Regions from separate parts of the Hoeflea sp. TYP-13 genome, predicted to be linked through region 1. Evidence: riboswitches for the same ligand, from Rfam matches in the RefSeq annotation. Region 1 holds a riboswitch; each other region holds the start of a gene.
The links. A riboswitch is a leader RNA that binds a small molecule or an ion and turns the genes downstream of it on or off. The one in region 1 is predicted to bind cobalamin.
Positions count from the first base shown of each region.

Region 1 (6,548 bases):
CGGGCCGAGCAGCGCTTCGGGATAACAGGTTTCAGACAGAGCCAGCGCTTTGCCGGGCAGCCATTCGAGATTGCCGTGCTTGCCCATGTGGACGATCGCATCGGCGCCAAATTGCTCTCTCAGGAAAGCGTAGAAGGCGAAATATCCGTGTGGCGGCACAAGGTCCGGACAATGGTAGCTCTGCTTGGGATCGATGTTGTATCCGCGCGCTGGCTGAATGCCGACCATTACTTTGCCGAAGCGACTCAAAGGAAGGGCAAAGCTGCCCGAAGCCTCAAGAAAATAGGGATCGCTTTCCGGCTCACCCCAGCGCTCTAGAACCGCTTTGCGAATTGCACCCGGTAGCCCGTCGAAAAAAGCGCGATAGTCCGCAAGGGCAATCGTTTCCCGGATTTCGCGCGCATCGACCGCGGCATTGGTCGGCCCGGCCATCAGATGGCGCATCAGCGCGTCGCTGTCTACAGGCGCGTTCTCAACCGTATATCCGGCCTCGCCCATGGCGCGCAGCACCTCGATTGTGCCCGCGGGCGTGTCGAGACCGACGCCATTGCCGAGCCGCCCGTCACGGTTCGGATAATTCGCCATGATCAGCGCAACGCGGCGTTCGTCCGGCCGGCTGCGCCTCAGATTCGCCCATCGGGCGGCAAGTCGCGCCGTAAACGCCACCCGGCCCCGTTGTGGTTCATGTGTAACGATGTTGGCCTCGACCGCCTCATCGTAAAAAGCCGCCGATTTGAAAGAGACCGCACGGCTCAACACGCGGCCATCAACCTCGGGAAGCGCCACATTCATGGCAAGATCGCGCGCTGTCAGGCCTTGCGGTGAGCTTTGCCAGGCATCAAAGGTGGAGCCTGAAAAAATCGCCTGCAGCACCACGGCGCCGGTCGATTCCAGCACTGTTGTCTTGCGTTCGCCGCCCGGTGACGAAACCGCAAATCCGGTCGCATTGATGACCACATCCGGAGGGCAATCGGCAAACAGCGCTTCGACCGTTGCGACGGAAACGGGGTCTTTTAGGCTGGACACAAAGATCGGCAGCGGCTGGACGCCCTCACCCCGCAGGGCGTCGATCAGCGCCTCGACCGGCTGCGTCTGCCCGCTTTGCACCAGGGCACGGTAAAAACAGATGGGAACCACCGGTTGGGCATTGTCTTTCGCAACCACATCATGCAGCGACGGATTGACATGGCCGGGCCACCAAAGGCCCGATTTCAAAAGCGGCGCAGCCTCCTGCGGCTTTTCGGCCTTGCCCAGCAATGCCGAGCAATATTGCAGGAACGAAACAGCGTTTTGCGCCCCGCCCTCGATCAGATATTGCCACAGTGCCTGAACATCCTCGCCCGGCAATGTGCAGAACTGCGCAAGACCGGGGTCCGGCTTGTCGTCCCCCGGCAGCACCGCCATCGCCATGCTGTTGCTCACTGCAGCGCCATGCAATGCCTCCAGCGCATAGGAAAAGTAACTCGCACCGCCAAGCGCCCGCACGATAATCAGCTTCGCCTTGCCGGCAGTCCGCTCGACATAGGTGTCGACCGACATCGGGTGGCGAAGCTCCATCAGGTTGGCGAGGCGCAAATCGGGTGCGGTTTCACCCAGGGCAGAACGCGCCGTTGCAAGGCTTGCAAGTTCCGTGTCGGCCGCAGTCAGGAACAGCACATCCCCTGGCGTCTGCCCAAGATCAACGGCTTCGTCACCGTCCGCTATCGATCCTTTCTGGGCAAGAAGCAGATGCATGGTTTCGGTTAGCCTTTTTGAGCGGCCTGACGGATCGCCTCGGCAATTTCTGCCTGGTCGATGTCATGCAGACCGATAACGACAAGCCGCGTTCCGGGCTGTTCACCCGGTGACCATGGGCGATCGAAATAGCTGTCTATCCGCGCGCCAACCCCTTGCACCACAAGACGCATCGGCTTACCGGGAATATGCGCAAAACCCTTCAGACGCAGGATATCATGGCCAGCAATGATGCTCTTGAGAGACTCGATAAAGGAATCCTGATCGGCAATCTCGCCGGTCTCGACGACAAAGCTCTCGAATTCATCGTGATCGTGATGATGGTCTTCGCCGGCCTCATGGGCGGCTTCGTGTTCAATCTCGTGATGGGACTTGCGGTTATTGATGTCGTTTTCCGTTTCCATGCCGAGACCCAGCAGCACCTTTGACGGCACCTGCCCCTGGTGCGATGTCACCACGGCAGGACTGCGTCGCGACCGGCCGGTCACATCCGCCCGCACGGCCTCAAGTCCTTCCGCATCGACTAGATCAGCCTTGTTGAGAATGATGAGGTCGGCGGCGGTCAGCTGATCTTCGAACAGCTCTTCCAGAGGACTTTCATGATCGAGCGCATCGTCAGCCTTCCGCTGTGCGTCCAGCCTGTCGTGATCGTCCGCAAACCGGCCACCGGCAACGGCCGCGCTGTCGACAACCGTGATCACACCGTCAACGGTGACTTGGGTCTTGATGCCCGGCCAATTGAAGGCGGCAACGAGCGGCTGTGGCAATGCCAGGCCCGAGGTTTCGATAACGATGTGATCGGGACGCTCGTCGCGTTCCAGCAGTTTTTCCATCGTCGGAATGAAATCATCGGCAACGGTGCAGCAAATGCAGCCATTTGTCAGCTCGACAATATCGTCCTCGGTGCAGTTTTCCGCGCCGCAGCCCTTCAGCACCTCGCCATCGACGCCGAGATCGCCAAACTCATTGACGATGAGCGCAATTTTTCGCCCGGCCGCCTCGCTCAGGAGGTTGCGGATCATTGTGGTTTTTCCGGCTCCCAGGAAACCGGTGATGACCGTCGCGGGAATTTTCTGTCCCTGCATGGTATTCTCAACCCTTCATTTTCAGCGGCAATCCGGCCGCTATAAGGTAAACTTCATCCGCCTTTTCAGCGATCATCTGATGCAGCCTTCCGGCATGATCACGAAATTCGCGCGCCATCCTGTTTTCCGGCACGATGCCAAGGCCCACCTCGTTTGAAACCAAGACGATCGCACCACCAAGACCGCCAAGGCAATCGGCCAGTTGCAATGCCTCCGCATCTACATCCCGTTCTTCCATCATCAGGTTCGTAACCCAAAGCGTCAGGCAATCCACCAAAACGGCCCGATCTTCTCCGGACTGTTCCTGCAACACATCGACAAGCGCCAGCGGCTCTTCGATGGTCCGCCATGAACCGCCGCGGCGCTGTTTGTGTTGCCGGATACGTTCGTCCATTTCCTGATCGAATGACCGGCCCGTGGCGACATAGACAGCCTCCAGGCCGGAATCGATGATCAACCGCTCCGCATGAGCCGATTTACCCGAGCGGGCACCGCCGAGGACAAACGTCGTGCCGGAGCGATTGAGGCTCATTACTGCGTGCGCCCGTACCGTTCCATCGCGCCGCCAAGCAACATCCCGAGAACAACCCAGAAGAAGGCCGTCGTCGCCAAGGCCGCTACGGCAAATTCCGCACCGAGCAATGCCGGAACATCACTTGTGATGTCGGTCGGCTGCGGAGCGCCGTAAAGATGCGGCGCGGCCAGCAGGACGACACCCAGAGCCTTTGCCCAGGCAGCATCGCGCAGCACCAGGAAATAGAGACCAATCGCTGACAGGACCACGGTCGCCAGCCACCAGCTTTGACGCTCCAATAGGTCTGCTGCCGGAAATCCGGGCAGTTCGGGCGGCAGACCGATTGCCGGGAAGAACTGGAATGCAAGCCATCCGGCCGCGCCCCAAAGAACGCCGTTCCGCAAGGTGATTTCCATACCGGTCAAGAGGCTGGCCGCCAGAAGAATCAGGCCGAAGCCTGCCCCGGTAACCAGATTGGCCATCAGCGTGCCGCCGAACCGGTCGAGGCCGAACAGAATCCCGCCGGTCTCCCCTTCGTCGCCATGCGCCTCATCTCCGTGAGCGTATGCTGCCGCTACAGGGCTGAACTGCTCCGCCAGCAAATAAAACCCCGGTAGCGGCGCGACCGTGCTGTGCTCGGTTTCGCCGCCGGTGTTTTCATATTGTTCCGCGTGCAGGATAAGCGGTGTGACTTTGAGCTCCTGCGCGCCTGTCATCAGCACACCGGAAAGCAGGCCTGCCACGATCGCGGCAAGCAAAAAACGGATAATCATGTCGCTTCAATTCCCTAGTGGCAGGGAAAGCCATAGGAGTGACGGGTATCGTGCGCAGTGTCGTGCAGCACGGCCGAATTGGCCAGCCCGGCTCCATAGACGAGAAATACGCCGAGCAACAGCGCCGAAAGCGCGATCGTCATGCGTTGCGTGCCGCTCAGTGAAACGGCAGAAGAAAGTGATTGTACAGCCATAGCAACCTCCGTGTCTGGCCCGGGAACATCCCATTGCAGTGCGGGCATAATCGCCCTTTACGAATGGCAGGTTTCCTGGCTCGCGGATCGACCGGCCTGACGGCCCGTCCGACTTCCCCTCACCTTCCCAAAGTGTTGCGGTACAAAGGCGGACGATTCGCAGATTTCTAGAGGCGTCCAGCCCGGTTCATTGCACCGCCACTTCAGTGGCTTTCCACCGGAGCCACGCTTTCTTCTTTTGAACGAAAGCTCGCAGTCCGGCGGTTGGGGTCGCCTATCCGCTCTACAGTCGCGGGGTCGGCTGCGATTAAAGCGCCCGATTTGGGTCCACCCGTCGCATTCCCATTTGATCCTAAAGGCTTTGCCTTGGTCGGACCATTCGTAGCCTGATTGATAGGCCCTGACGCAAGGCGCTGTCAATCGTGAAAGCGTCACATGACGTTTCCAAAACGAACGCCCGGGTCGTGGCGGCTGCCTGCATGGACCGATTGGATGGTGATGGAGATTATGCGGCCGTCGGCAAATTGAACTGCTCTTGCGGGAAACTGATCCGGTTGCGACCGTCCTTTTTCGACTTGTAGGTGAGCAGATCGGCCTGGCGCAAAGCGGTTTCGAGTTTCTGGCCATTGCAGTACCTGACAAGACCTATGCTGATCGTCAGCCTGATTTCATGTGTACCGAAGAGAAAGACGTTGCGTTCGACCGCATGACGCAGCCGCTGAGCGACTTGCCACGTTTCACGCGCGGTGCCTCGATTGAGCGCCACCGCGAACTCCTCGCCGCCAAAGCGCGCAACAACATCGTCGGCACGCAGATTGATGCGGAAAAGATCGGCAACCTGCTGCAATATGGCGTCCCCGGCATCATGCCCATACTTGTCGTTGACCTGCTTGAAATGATCAAGGTCGATGACAAGAAGCGCACTGCTGTCTCTTTGCTGCTTGTCTTCGCGGTTTTTTCTGCTTTTCAGCAAATCGAGGAACGCACGTCTGTTGAGCAGACCGGTAAGATGGTCGGTCCGGGATAGAAGCCGGAAATAATCTGCCGCCACATCCGCACGCGCCTGAAGCAGGACCACGTAGAGTATGAACGGCACGGCGACGATCGACGTAATCTTCAGGCACAAAATGATATTGGCTATGCGTTCCGCACCCGTCAGATCGGCATTGAAATAGGCATTCACGCCCTGGGAGAACAGGATAATAGCCACAAACAGCAGCAGCGATCGCGCAACGATCGGGCGCATTCTGCTTTTTAAGACGCCGGAAAACGTCAAATCCGGGTATATCACCGCGGCCTCCTACACAAGCGTTGCCAAAACAATGCCGGAACATCGGCACCGTAGCTGCCTATGGTCGGAATCGCGCATCCACACCTGTGCATCAGCGAAACCCGGCCCAAGGGCAGAGCAATATTCATTCGCCTGCCTGCTGCCGTTTACACGGTTCAGGCGATCCAGGCTTTAAGTAAGCATGGATTTGGCCAATTTCATTTTGGCCGAATAAACTACCTACACATTAGCGTGAAAACACCAACACCAGTTTAGGAAACACGGTTAGCGGCGAGTTAATGACAGGCCCGGAAAATTAGCCGAATCCGGGGAAATCAGGACTTATCAGACCATCCAACTGTGCCGCGATCCGGTCGAGTGCGCTGTCCACTTCAGCGCGGTAGTTGACGTCGCCGCCGCTAACACCAAGGTCGGACAGATAAAGCCGGCGAAACGCGTCGTCTTCGAACAATCCGTGGAGATAAGTACCTGCCACACGGCCATCCTTGGACATTGCCCCATCGGCATGATCGTTGATCCTGCAGAACGGCCGGGCGCAATCTGGCCCTTGTGTGCGCCCGAGATGAATTTCGTAGCCGGACAGCGCAACGTCGTAAGGCACGCTCCATGCCTTGGAATTGCGCACGGTCTTCGCCGGTTCCATGATTGTTTCGACGTCCAGCAACCCCAGGCCGTCGATTTCGGTCACATCACCTTCGATGGCGTCCGGATCGCTGACCTTGCTACCGAGCATCTGAAAGCCGCCACATATGCCGATAACGCGGCCACCTCGGCGAACATGCTGTTCCAATTCCCGGTCCCAGCCCTGCTGCCTGAACGCGACAAGATCTGAGATGGTGGATTTTGACCCCGGAACGACGACCAGACCGGCATCCTGCGGAAGCCTGTCACCCGGACGCACCATGACGATTTCCACGTCCTTTTCCGCTGCAAGAGGATCAAGGTCGTCGAAGTTGG
Region 1 covers NZ_JBFRBB010000002.1:1,207,872-1,214,419, forward strand. Annotated here, with positions in the region: gene cobN (cobaltochelatase subunit CobN) at 1-1,734, opposite strand, end outside; gene cobW (cobalamin biosynthesis protein CobW) at 1,743-2,819, opposite strand; gene cobU (bifunctional adenosylcobinamide kinase/adenosylcobinamide-phosphate guanylyltransferase) at 2,827-3,351, opposite strand; gene ABVT35_RS15790 (CbtA family protein) at 3,351-4,106, opposite strand; gene ABVT35_RS15795 (CbtB-domain containing protein) at 4,121-4,300, opposite strand; cobalamin riboswitch at 4,348-4,695, opposite strand; gene ABVT35_RS15800 (GGDEF domain-containing protein) at 4,806-5,591, opposite strand; gene ABVT35_RS15805 (cobyric acid synthase) at 5,887-6,548, opposite strand, start outside.

Region 2 (6,548 bases), on a different contig from region 1:
GTCAGTTGGGTGCGGGCTCTAAAGCGGCTCCAGTCCAGCCCGAACCCGATAAGGACGAGGAGCCCGGTGGGAACGAGTATCCAGCCGGATTTCGCAATATCGGTCAGCTCCGACGCCCACCATAGGATCTCGGGCGGCCACTTGCCACGATAGGCCCCGACCGGGTTGTCGAGAACGACCGCGGCCAAAAAGACCGTCATGGCGACAAGGAAGAAATAGCGAAATCCGTGCACACGGATGGATAAATTGCGGTTTTTGCGCCGCCTTTTCATCAGCGCGCGATTTGCGGTTACGTTGGACCGGATCCGCTGAGACAACTGGCGCCCGGCGCGCTGGATGCCATTTGTCCCGCTGTCTGCATTTTGAGCGTCCATCACATCGTCCGTCGTTTATTGCAGGCGGCATCAGCACCGCGCTATCGCGCGACCGGGCACACTACATCAGGCGGTCAGTTTCTTGAATTGTTCCAGCACCGCATCGCCCATTTCCGACGTGTTGACCGTCGGCAGGTGTGGCGAGGCGATATCGGCGGTGCGAAGGCCGCTGTCAAGAACATTGGCGATGGCTTTTTCAAGCAAATCGGCTTCTTCGACCATGTTGAAGGAATAGCGCAGGCACATGGCAAAAGACGCGATCTTTGCGATCGGATTGGCAAGGCCCTTGCCGGCAATGTCCGGGGCCGACCCGTGAACGGGTTCGTACAAAGCCTTGCGCACGCCGGTCTTTTCATCGGGCGCGCCGAGCGAGGCGGACGGCAGCATACCCAGAGATCCGGTCAGCATGGCGGCAACGTCGGAAAGCATGTCGCCAAACAAATTGTCGCAGACAATGACGTCGAACTGCTTCGGCCAGCGCACCAGCTGCATGCCGCCGGCATCGGCCAGCATGTGTTCCAGTTCCACGTCCTGGTATTTCGCCTGATGAGTTGCGGTAACGACCTCGTTCCACAAAACACCTGATTTCATCACATTGCGCTTTTCCATGGACGTGACCTTGTTGCCACGCGTCCTTGCAAGTTCGAAAGCCACACCGGAAATGCGCTCGATTTCATACGTGTCGTAAATCTGCGTGTCAATGCCGCGCTTCTGGCCATTGCCGAGATCGATGATCTCCTTTGGCTCTCCGAAATAGACGCCGCCAGTCAGTTCGCGCACGATCAGGATATCAAGGCCCTCGACAACATCCTTTTTCAGCGAAGAGGAATCGGCAAGAGCCGGATAGCAGATGGCGGGGCGCAGATTGGCAAACAGCTCCATATCCTTGCGCAGGCGCAGCAGTCCGGCTTCAGGCCGCACTTCATAGGGCACATCGTCCCATTTCGGGCCACCGACCGCGCCGAAGAGAACGGCATCGGCTGCAAGCGCCAGCTTCATATCGTCTTCGGAAATAGACAGGCCGTGCACATCAAAGGCCGAGCCGCCCACGAGGCCTTCCTCGATCTCGAACCCGGCCTGAAGCCCTTCATTCATGAAGGCAATCAGCTTTCTGACCTCATTCATCGCCTCCGGACCGATCCCGTCACCGGGAAGCAGGAGAAGTTTGCGCGTTGCCATTATCTGTCCTTTGTCTTTGTTTTTTGAAAGCCGGCCCCGACCGGATACGTCAGGACGGCCGATAAGCCGTCGCCTCGATTTCGACGCGCATTTCCGGACGGATCAGACCCGTGACCAGCATGGTGGCGGCAGGCCTGATATCGGCGAAAAACTCGCCCACGATGGGAAACACACGCCCGGCATCCGAGGCATCGGTAATGTAATACTGGACCCTGACAATATCGGAGAGCTTGAATCCGGCCTCCGTCAAAGTTCTTTCGATGGTCAGCAGGGCGTTCTGGGTCTGCTCTTCGACCCTCTTCGGCATCTGCATCGATTCATAGTCGTAGCCTGTCGTACCGGCCACGAAGCAGAAATCACCCTGAACGACCGCCCGGGAATAGCCGGCAGCCTCTTCAAAAGGCGAACCGGTCGAAATCAGTTTGCGCATATCGGCTCTCCGAATTTAGAGCGAGATAATGTCAATGCCACGGGCGATGGTTGGAAATATGGCCTTCGTGGCGATCGATATGATGATCCTTCTCCATCGTCAGGCCGATATCATCGAGACCGTTCAACAGACAGTGCTTCTTGAAAGGATCAATATCGAACTTGATGACGCCGCCGTCCGGCCCGTGGATCTCCTGGGTCACCAGATCGACGGTAATAGTAGCGTTGGCGCCGCGCGAGGCGTCGTCCATCAGCAGATCGAGCTCTTCCTGGCTGACGACAATCGGCAGCAGGCCGTTCTTGAAGCTGTTGTTGTAGAAGATATCGGCAAAGCTGGTGGAGATGACGCAGCGAATGCCGTAATCCATCAGTGCCCAGGGCGCGTGCTCGCGTGAGGAGCCGCAACCGAAATTGTCACCCGCAACCAGTATCTGGGCGTTTTCATAGGCGGGTTTGTTGAGGACAAAATCCTCATTCTTCGAACCATCGTCCTTGAAACGCATTTCGGCAAAAAGCCCTTTGCCCAGGCCGGTACGCTTGATGGTTTTCAGATAGTCCTTCGGGATGATCATGTCCGTGTCGACATTGACGATCGGCAGGGGCGCCGCAACGCCGCTGAGTCTGGAAAATTTCTTCATCACGAGAACCTCAACTTCCAACGCCAGCATAGCCAGGTCCTCTCGTTCGGAGGCCGGCCGGCGGCTGGCAATATGTCTTTTGCCAAGCGTTTATCAAAGCTGACGCGGAAAAAGAAGTGCTTTGGACCGTTTCATGATCAAATTGAGTGATTTGATCGAAACGGCCCAGGGCGAATTTCGAAACTACATATCGATGATGGTGCCGTGACCGTCATTCCATACGCGCGGTCCGCGGCGTTTGTGTTCGGTGTGGACCTTCGGACGATAACCGAGTTTTACGGCGATCAGACCGATGGCGCCGGCAACGACGGCAAAGCCAACGACAGCAAGCCCGACAGTGGCCATGACGACGATCATCAGGGCGGCAATTGCCAACCCGATGATACCGACGATAATTGCGCGAAGATTTTCCATAACCTAACCCCCCGCTTTCAAACCTTTTCCATCGACCGGGTAACAGCCGGCCATATCAAGCACCCGATGGGGATCGGGCCTTGTAATTCAATTGGTCATTGCGCCTGCCTTTTTCAACCGCCCGAACCTTACAAATCGGACATGTTGACCCGTGGGCCTGAAAATCCCCGAAATTCGAAGCCGCTGTTTCGGTGTCTTGCGCATCATGGTTTTCGCAGGCAAATAGACACGATGACACAGCCAAATGACAGCACTGCCGGACTTTCCCGTCCGGTCCGCGCCCGCCGTTCGGTCCTTTACGTTCCGGCCAACAACAGCCGGGCCATGGAAAAAGCCGCCGGTCTTGCCTGCGATGCGGTGATTATTGACCTCGAGGACGCAGTCGGTCCCGACGACAAGGCACGGGCGCGCGGCACTTTGAAGAACTGGCTTTCCGAAATACGTAGCGCGGACAAAGAATACGTCATTCGCATCAACGCACTTGCCAGCGAATGGGGTGGCGATGATCTGGAAGCAGCCTGTGCCTGCCTTCCGGATGCAATCCTGCTGCCGAAGGCCGAGCGGGCCGGTGATATACTCGAAGCCGAGGCGATCCTTTCGGATCTCGATCCTGAAGAGGAGATCCGGCTGTGGGCAATGGTGGAAACGCCGCGGGGCATTTCGAATGCGGTTTCCATTGCCGATACGGGCAACCGGTCCCAAGGAAGGCTGGACTGCCTGGTGGCAGGCACCAATGATCTTGCCAAGGACACCGGCGTTGTACTTCCGGACGGGCGCTCGTTCATGCAGCCCTGGCTGATGCAGATCATCCTGGCGGCGCGGGCAGCGGGTCTGGATGCCCTCGACGGCGTTTATAACAATTTTCGCGATCCAGACGGCTTTCGCTCCGAATGCGAGACCGGGCGCCTGATGGGTTTTGACGGCAAGACCCTTATCCACCCGGCGCAGATCGAGGCCGCGAATGACGTCTTCGGAGCGGACGCCGACGCAATAACCGTGGCGCATTCGATCGTCGCAGCGTTTTCCAAAGCCGAGAACGCGGGCAAGGGTGTGATACAGATAGACGGGAAAATGGTTGAGCGGCTGCACCTGGAGCAGGCCGAAAAGCTCTTGAAGAAGGCTGCATTGCAGCAGAACCCGAAACAGGACGGAGTTGCGCGATGAAATTGTACAGGCTGCTGACGGGCCCCGATGATTCAAGCTTTTGCCACAAGGTCAGCGAAGCGCTCCACGATGGCTGGGAGTTGCACGGCGACCCGGCATACGGCTACAACAACGAGACCGGGGCGATGCAGTGCGCCCAGGCCGTTATCAAGCATGTGTCAGGCAAGACCTACAGCCCGGATATGAAACTCGGCGAGCAATAGAGCCGGGATGCTTAAAGAAACGATCGGTATTTAAGTACGGATCGGTCAGGAACGCCGGCTGCGCCTGCCGCCCCGCCTTAGCCGCGGACTGTTGCCTGCAGCGGTCATGGCCTGACGCAGATAACCGCAGAAACGCTCGACTTCCGGGCTGTTGGCACTTCCTGCGTCGGCATATCTGAGGGCATGGCGCGCCGCTTTCGGTATTGCCGCATCGTCCGGCAGATCAAGCATCCAGCACACAAGCGCCTCTTCCGCCGACAGCGGTTCAAAGCTGCGGTCCTTCCGTATCGCGACAACATTGGCGCGGTCCGGCTTTCCTATCCGGCGCACCAGCCTGCCGAGGTCGCTGCTGTCTTGCATAGGACGCATGAGTCAGCCTCCCATTGTTGCGCAAAATGGCATGGGAAGGTGTCGGTCATATATGGTCGTAATTTGCATATGTCTCTCCTTCAAAGGCAGAGACGGGGCAAAGAAAGTGCAGGTTCGCCGGCCTTAGCCGACGCCGCCGCTCTTCCGGGGCACCCCGCCCGGGTTGCAGTTGCTTGTGAAGGCAGGTCTCCTGGCTCGCGGGTCTTCATCTTCAGCTCCCGCCTTCCCGGTTCTTGAACCAGTGGCGATCGGGAGAGACTCACCGCTTACAGTTGCGGGGGCAGCGCCGGAATTGCACCGACTTCCCTCTTGGCTCCGCCACATGCGTTGCATCACGCGAATCGCGGCAAAGAACCTTCACACCTGAGAATTTACCCGATCGGACGAAAAAAAGGGAACACACATGCGACGCATTGCGTCGCACAACCGAACCGTATTGCCATCAGGAACGGTAAAATCGGCGCAGCAGGATCGGCGTCAGATACATTGGCACCTGATAGCAGCCGATAAACAACAGCATGGGCTCCATGACACCAACAGGCAGAGCAGCCAGAAACAGAGCAATGTTTCGGTTTCCGGCCGAAACGGCTATTCCGGCGCTTTGCTGCGGCAGCTTCCGTTTCAACAACAGGTACGAACCGATCTGAAGGCCGAAATTGGCAGCGAAGGCAATGAAGAGGTTGAACAGAAGGCCACCGGGATTTTGCGTGATCGCCGGCCGGATGGCGGCCATCAGCCCGACCACCATGATCGCCATCGTCAGTGCCGCCATGCCTTCGATAGCACTCAGACTCGCCGGTCCCGGGTTCTTCAGCAATACTCCGCGAATGAAAAAAGCGATCGATGTCGCGATACCGATGAGAAGAAGCAGACGCAGGGCAGCGCCGAACACGCCTTCTCCGGCAACGAGCTCAGGCAGCAGCCAGAAAACCGGAATGGTCGTCAGCGGCAGCAATGCGGTGCCCGCGATCAACAAACGCAGCGCCGGCGCAGCATCCTTGCCGAGCAGGAACGTCAGGCTTGGGCTTCCCGAAATGGGAGAAGCCGTGAGCATCAGCGCCAGGCCCAGGGCCAAGGGACTGTTCCACCCGGTCGCGATCAGGATGCCGGCAAAAACCACCGGGCAAACGAGCTGAAGAGCACCCACCAGATAAAGCGAATGTCCAAGGTCACGCGTCGCGCCGATGGCTTGCCGGGGCCCGACACGCAGCGCCGAAAAAAACAGCAACAACGCGACCGCTGCGGGCAGATGATCCTGCATCAGGGCCGCAAGCTCTGGAAATGCCACCGCCGCGCACAATCCCGCGACGAGCAGCCAGCGGCCATGGGTTGCTGCAAGTTGAAACGGCAGGAGCAGGATCCGCATCACGACAGCCCCCGGACGATCAGGAGCAGGCCCGCCGCGCCTGACACGGCGAGCAGCCATGGCCGGTACCACCTGGCAAATCCGAGCCGGAAGCGATGCGCCAGCCATAGGCCGAAGACCATGGGCGGCGCCATGGCGAGCGCAATATAGATGTCGCGTTCGCCGGCAAGCCCGCTTGCATAAAGACCGGCCAGCGAGCCTGCGCATCCCACCGCAAAGAACGCTGCCAGTGTCGCACGCGATGCGGCCGGGCTCCTGCCGTGGTAAATCAACGCAAGAGGTGGCGCTCCGACGGACGTGATCGTGCCCATGACACCCGATATGGCGCCCATCGACAAAAGCGACAGCCGGTTAAACGGCAGCGCGCGGCCTGCAACCGACAACAGCACCGCCACCAGCACCATAATGCCGA
Region 2 covers NZ_JBFRBB010000005.1:562,612-569,159, forward strand. Annotated here, with positions in the region: gene ABVT35_RS25620 (phosphatase PAP2 family protein) at 1-374, opposite strand, end outside; gene leuB (3-isopropylmalate dehydrogenase) at 441-1,553, opposite strand; gene ABVT35_RS25630 (RidA family protein) at 1,603-1,983, opposite strand; gene leuD (3-isopropylmalate dehydratase small subunit) at 2,015-2,620, opposite strand; gene ABVT35_RS25640 (hypothetical protein) at 2,804-3,034, opposite strand; gene ABVT35_RS25645 (CoA ester lyase) at 3,266-4,198, shown strand; gene ABVT35_RS25650 (DUF1737 domain-containing protein) at 4,195-4,401, shown strand; gene ABVT35_RS25655 (hypothetical protein) at 4,447-4,770, opposite strand; cobalamin riboswitch at 4,933-5,144, opposite strand; gene ABVT35_RS25660 (hypothetical protein) at 5,213-6,136, opposite strand; gene ABVT35_RS25665 (TSUP family transporter) at 6,136-6,548, opposite strand, start outside.
Region 2: it holds a riboswitch for cobalamin, as region 1 does, so the genes downstream of both, ABVT35_RS25655 (hypothetical protein) here and ABVT35_RS15795 (CbtB-domain containing protein) in region 1, are expected to answer to the same signal.

Region 3 (6,548 bases), on a different contig from region 1:
CGTTATTGCGGCCGTAACAACCGGCTTCGTGGTTACAGCCACAAACGCCAGCATGATTCCGGCCAGGACTGCGGCCACTGTTGATAACTGCCTAGCCCAATCCGGCATATGGGGGCTGGATCCAAGAAGCAGATTGGTGGCCAGATCCGCATGTATCTGAACGGAGGCCTTTAACGGATTTCCGGGTATCGGACGCAATCCGCCAAGCTCGGCGGCGCTTGAGCCGATAAAAACCGTTTTGCCCGCAATTTCAACGGGATCGACATTTCCGACAAGAACATCGCTTGCTGCAATCGTTCGAGCGAACTGCTGCGCCGCCGTCGAAAATCGCAATCTGATATTGCCGCCGCGATCAAGGCGAGCCTGCACGTCGCCCACCCGCAACTGTGGCGGATCGCCAAACACCAGAACCGAACCGGATTTTTGCGAAAGCCGGATCGCATCGACGGCAAGGGAAGGATACGGTCTGTCCTGAACGGCGATTACGGCCGGCACGGAGCGGATTCGCGCATCGAAATCCCCAGCGAGCGAAAGCGCTGAAATTCCCGTCGCTGCGTCTGTCAGTGGAATGCAGGACATTTCCGCGCCTGCGGCTGTCCAGGCTTGCGGCAGCCTGACATCGGCGCCCAGCGCCACCGGGCTGCGCACCGGTGGTGCCGTTGTCGGCTCACCCGACAACAAAAACCCCATCGAAACGGGCGCGGTGCTGATTGCCGCCACTAGCTTGCGAACGTCCGGCTGGTCGGCGGCGCAGGGCGGCTCCAGCACCAGGTCAACGGCTATGGCAGATGCGCCGAAGCTGTAGACTTCCTCAATGAGTTCAGCCAATCGCAGGCGGGATAGTCGCCGTCCCTCGAATTGCCTCAGGCTGGCGCTGTCGATATCGACGACCGCGATGGCGTCGGTTGCCGGCGGCGGCAAGATCGATGCGATCACGTCGATTGCCGGCTGATTGAGCCTTTCGGAAACGGCCGGGGGGCTGATCCAGAAAAACAGCGCAACCACGAGGGTGACGAGGCTTCCCAATCCGCCCGATATCAATTCCCGTCTTCCGATTTTGACAGATCGGCTCAACCCGGATTAGCCCCTCTACTGCATTTTGGCGGCAAGCGTAGTGCAGCAGGCCGATTGCGGCAATTACTGCCATGAATGGCAGTGTGTTCAGGAAAGGGGAAGCTCCCGCGGCAGCCCGCGGGAGCTCATGGATCAGGCGCCGGGCGAATAAAGGCGGCGGTTGAAAAATCCGCTGCGCTCGAGCTGGCCGAAGCTCTTGGCGGCGGCGAGCACGGCAAGGTCGAGTACCGGCTCGATAATGATGACACTCATATAGGCAATGCCGAAGGTTCCGATCTGCGCCAGGTTTTCAGCGCCGAACCCGTTGCCGTAGAAGGCCCAGAAGGCAACCCAGGCGACGATACCGCCCTGATAGGCCGTCGACAGCGCCAGCGCCTGTTTGTACGAGGCGTCCTTGTAAGCGGTGCGGGCCGGAATGATCTTTCCGGCAAGCGCGTTGACTGCGATGAGCGGCACGATCAGCGTCGTGATGTTCATGCCGTATTGCGGCAGGTCGAATGGGGCAAAGAAGACGCCCTGTGCAAACAGACCAAGCGCCAGTCCGATAGCGGCGGGTCCTGCGCCGAAGATCAGGAACAGTGTCGATCCAAGAATGAAATGCACTTCCGAAACGCCGATCGGATAATGCGGAAAAACCTCAAAGAAGCTGAAGACCAGTGCCGTCGTTGCAATGGAGCGGACCATCAACGACGAGATTCCGCCATTATTCTTGATGTCACTGTAGGCTAGTTTTGCGGCGATACCGGCAGCACCGGCCGCGGTGGCGTAGCTCAGTACAAGCTTGGCGCTGTTGACGACGCCAGGTTCGATATGCATGTCGTTTCCTTTTCTTGCACCCGTCGTGCATTTGCAGCGCTGCCGGGCAGGCAACGCCGGTTCAAGGTATTATCCGGGCAGGTCTCCTGACTCGCGCATTGCGCCGTCCTTCCGCCTTCCCAGGAAATCCCAGTGGCATGTGGAAGCGGCATGCGCTCACAGTTGCGAGGGCAGTCACGGATCAGGCCCCTGTTGGGTCGTCCCTACCGTGTTCCCATTTAATCCAGCAGGCTTTGCCCGCTTGGAACCCGAATCCCTGAAACGTAACGGTGCCCGTTGCTGCGGGCAATGTCGACTGCGACGGATTAAGAGAAATTTGCAACTTGAATGAAATAAGATACCGGCTAGGTTCTGGGCACTTGATACGACACGCGAGATCTTGCCGGATGCCAATGGACCCGCCACGCCCGGAATTGGTGATTTTTGATTGTGACGGCGTGCTGATCGACAGCGAAATCATTAGCGCGATGACATTGATGGAGCTGTTGGCGGGGCACGGCCTGCAGATCGACCTCCAGCATGTTCAGCGCCATTTTCTGGGCCGTAGTTTCCCGACGGTCGCGGCATCCATCCGCAATCAGTTCGATCTCGATCTGCCGGCAAGCTTCGAAAGCGATTACCGCAGGATATTGCTGGAGAGTTTTGAGGGAGGGCTGTCGCCGAGCGACGGAATCTTTGCCGTTCTCGAAACCCTCGTCGTGCCCTATTGCGTCGCCACGAGCAGCAGCCCCGAGCGGGTGCACCGGTCTCTCAAGATCGCCGGCCTCGATCGCTATTTTGCCGATCACACCTATACGGCATCCGAGGTCGAGAAGGGCAAACCGGCTCCCGATTTGTTTCTTCATGTGGCCGCAAGCGAGGGTTTCGAGCCGGAAAGATGCCTTGTGATTGAGGACAGCATGCCGGGTGTGGAGGCAGCCAACGCTGCCGGCATGAGCGTTCTTCGCTACATTGGCGGCAGCCATTTCGATGGAGTCCGTTCCCATGCCGAAAGGGAAGCCGGCGGCAGCGCGGTATTTGATTCCTGGAGCAAATTCTATGACATTGTGCCTTCATTGAGGGGGCCGGACAGCACAAGGGGGCCGCGTGGCCAGCAAATCTGAAAGTGATGCAAACCGTCTGGACGATGCTGCGCGTGCCGGCTGGCTCTATTATGTTGTCGGCGACACGCAGGATGAAATTGCCAGAAAGCTCGGTGTCTCCAGGCAGTCGGCACAACGGCTTGTCTCACTGGCCGTCAGCGAGCAGTTGATCAAATTCAGGCTGGATCATCCGATTGCGCGCTGCATGGAACTGTCCCAGATGATCAGTCAGCAGTTCGAACTGCGGATGTGCGAAGTCGTGCCCAGCGATCCGGCTGCGCCGTTTTCCATTGCCGGAATTGCGCAGGCCGGTGCTGCGGAGATGGAACGGCATCTCAGATCGGAAGAGCCCAAGGTGATCGCATTCGGTACGGGCAGGGCACTGCGGGCCTGTGTCGAACAGCTGCGCCCGATGGACTGTCCGCATCACACGGCGGTCTCGCTGCTGGGCAACATGATGCTGGACGGGTCTGCCACGGCCTATAACGTGATCATCCGGTTTGCCGAACGTATCAATTGCCGGCATTTCCCGATGCCGCTTCCGCCGCTTGCGCGCACGGCCCAGGAACGCGAGATGTTCCAGCAGCAGGAGCCGGTTCGCAATATTCTGGACGTCGCCACCAAGCCGGATGTGACCTTTGTCGGCATTGGCGAGATCGGTGAAGCCGCTCCCATGCTGGTTGACGGCTTCATCACCCACGACGAGATGCGGGCGCTGACGGCAGCGGGCGCTGTCGGGGAAATCACCAGCTGGGTTTATGACGAAAGCGGCGCGCTCATCAAGGGTCTGACAAATGACCGCGTTACCAGCGCGCCGCTGCAGAAAAATCCCGACCATTTGCGGTGCGGAATTGCTGCGGGCCGCTCCAAAGTGAAGGCGATAAAAGCTGCCATGAAGGGCCGTCTGATCAACGGTCTCATCACAAACGAAGCAACGGCAGAGCAATTGCTCAGATAGTGAGCAATTTCCTAAATTATTTAATCCATTGAATTTATTGAGATAAATCCGGAGCTGTCTCATTTGGAGCCATTTTACACCGCAATGGGGTTGACTCATTCGGTGCAATTGAGTGAGTATTTGCTCATTACGCAAGCAATTGCTCAATGAATTCTGGGAGGAGTTCCATGGAATATACCGTTCGCACTCTTGTGGCGGCGGCCGCCGTGTCATTGATGGCGTCGACCGCACTCGCCGAGAAACTCACCATCGCGACCGTGAACAATGGCGACATGATCCGCATGCAGGGTCTGACCGATGACTTCACGAAAAAGACCGGCCATGAAGTCGAGTGGGTCACACTTGAAGAGAACGTATTGCGCCAGCGTGTCACGACAGACATCACCACAAAAGGGGGCGCCTTCGACCTCATGACGATCGGCATGTACGAAACGCCGATTTGGGGCAAAAACGGCTGGCTCGTTCCGCTGGACGATTTGAGCGCCGAATACAATGTTGATGACCTGCTTCCCGCAATGCGCGCGGGCCTGAGCCATGACGGCACGCTCTATGCAGCGCCGTTCTATGGCGAGAGCTCGATGATCATGTACCGCACCGACCTGATGGAAAAAGCCGGTTTGGAAATGCCGGACGCGCCGACCTGGCAGTTTATCCGCGAAGCTGCCGCGGCCATGACGGATCGCGATAATGACATCAACGGCATCTGCCTGCGCGGCAAGGCAGGCTGGGGTGAAGGCGGTGCCTTTATCACGGTGACGGGCAACTCGTTTGGCGCCCGCTGGTTCGATGAAGACTGGAACGCACAGTTCGACCAGCCGGAATGGGCCAATGCGCTCAACTTCTTTATCGACATGATGAAAGAGTCCGGCCCGGCGGGCTATGCGACCAACGGCTTCAACGAAAACCTGTCTCTGTTCCAGCAGGGCAGATGCGGCATGTGGATCGACGCGACCGTTGCTGCGTCCTTCGTGACCAACCCAAACGACTCCACCGTGGCTGATAAGGTCGGCTTCGCGCTGGCGCCGAACAGCGAAGGCGTTGAAAAGAAGTCGAACTGGCTTTGGGCCTGGGCGCTGGCTATCCCGGCGGGCACACAGAAAGCCGATGCCGCCAAAGAGTTCATCGAATGGGCGACCTCAAACGGCTATATCGAACTGGTCGCCGCGAAAGAAGGCTGGGCCAACGTGCCTCCGGGCGCACGCACATCCCTGTATGAGAACCCGAACTACAAGGACATTCCGTTCGCCAAGAAAACCCTGGAATCCATCCTGGCCGCCGATCCGAACAACCCGACGGTCAAGCCGGTTCCCTATGTCGGCATCCAGTTTGTCGCCATTCCGGAGTTCGCCGGCATTGGCACGGAAGTCAGCCAGGAGTTCTCCGCAGCCTATGCAGGCCAGCAATCCGTCGAAGAAGCGCTCGCCAAGGCGCAGGCTCTGACCAACGACGCTATGGAAGCGGCGGGCTACCGCTAGGCCTTCCTCCCAAGTCGAGAGCCTGGAGGGCGGCACACCCGGTTGCCGCCCTCTGGCAAAGAACAAGCCGCTAATCCAGACTTGCTCTAAACCCTTTACCGATCGTCTGAACTGGCGCCACACTGCGCCAACAGAGGAGGTTTGTCATGGCGACCCAGCACTCACGATCCGCCGCCCGCTTCATGATGGCGCCCGCAGTATTCCTGCTTCTGGTCTGGATGTTGGTGCCACTGACAATGACACTGTTCTTTTCCTTCAAGAAGTATCTTCCGCTCAGAGGCGACTCCATGGCCAACGGTCTCGAATGGGTGGGATTTGCCAACTATGTGCGGTTCGTGGGCTCCAGCTCGTTCTGGCCCAGCATCCAGGCGACGCTGGTTATCGTTGGCGGCGTACTCGTCGTTACCATTGTTCTCGGCGTATTGCTGGCCATGTTGCTGGATCAGCCGATGTGGGGCCAGGGCATCGTCCGCATTCTCGTGATCGCACCGTTTTTTGTCATGCCCACCGTCTCGGCCCTGGTGTGGAAGAACATGTTCATGGACCCCAACAACGGCTTGCTGGCATATCTTTGGAAGGCATTCGGCGCCACGCCCGTGGAATGGTTGAGTCAGGCGGCGCTACCGTCGCTGATCATGATTGTCAGCTGGCAGTGGCTGCCCTTTGCGACGCTGATCCTGTTGACCGCCATCCAGTCGCTCGACAGCGAACAGCTTGAAGCCGCCGAAATGGACGGCGCGCCGGCGCTGAAGCGATTCTGGTTCATTATCCTGCCGCATCTGAGCCGCGCCATCACCATCGTCATCCTGATCCAGACGATCTTTCTGCTGTCGATCTTCGCGGAGATCTTTGTCACGACAGGCGGCGCGTTTGGCACCAAGACACTGACTTACCTGATCTTCCAGCGGGTGCTGGAAAGCCAGAATGTCGGCTTGGGCTCGGCCGGCGGCGTTTACGCCATCATCCTGGCCAACATCGTTGCGCTTTTCCTGATGCGCATTGTCGGCAAGAACCTGGACGCGTGAGGAGATAGACCATGGCCCGAGCTGTCACCAACAATCGCAAGGCATTTAACACGGCATTGGCATGGCTGGTCGGCCTGCTGATATTCTTTCCTATTCTCTGGACAGTCCTGACCAGCTT
Region 3 covers NZ_JBFRBB010000001.1:116,363-122,910, forward strand. Annotated here, with positions in the region: gene ABVT35_RS00505 (CHASE2 domain-containing protein) at 1-1,074, opposite strand, end outside; gene ABVT35_RS00510 (energy-coupling factor ABC transporter permease) at 1,207-1,890, opposite strand; cobalamin riboswitch at 1,949-2,157, opposite strand; gene ABVT35_RS00515 (HAD family hydrolase) at 2,283-2,993, shown strand; gene ABVT35_RS00520 (sugar-binding transcriptional regulator) at 2,977-3,930, shown strand; gene ABVT35_RS00525 (sugar ABC transporter substrate-binding protein) at 4,098-5,405, shown strand; gene ABVT35_RS00530 (carbohydrate ABC transporter permease) at 5,552-6,430, shown strand; gene ABVT35_RS00535 (carbohydrate ABC transporter permease) at 6,442-6,548, shown strand, end outside.
Region 3: it holds a riboswitch for cobalamin, as region 1 does, so the genes downstream of both, ABVT35_RS00510 (energy-coupling factor ABC transporter permease) here and ABVT35_RS15795 (CbtB-domain containing protein) in region 1, are expected to answer to the same signal.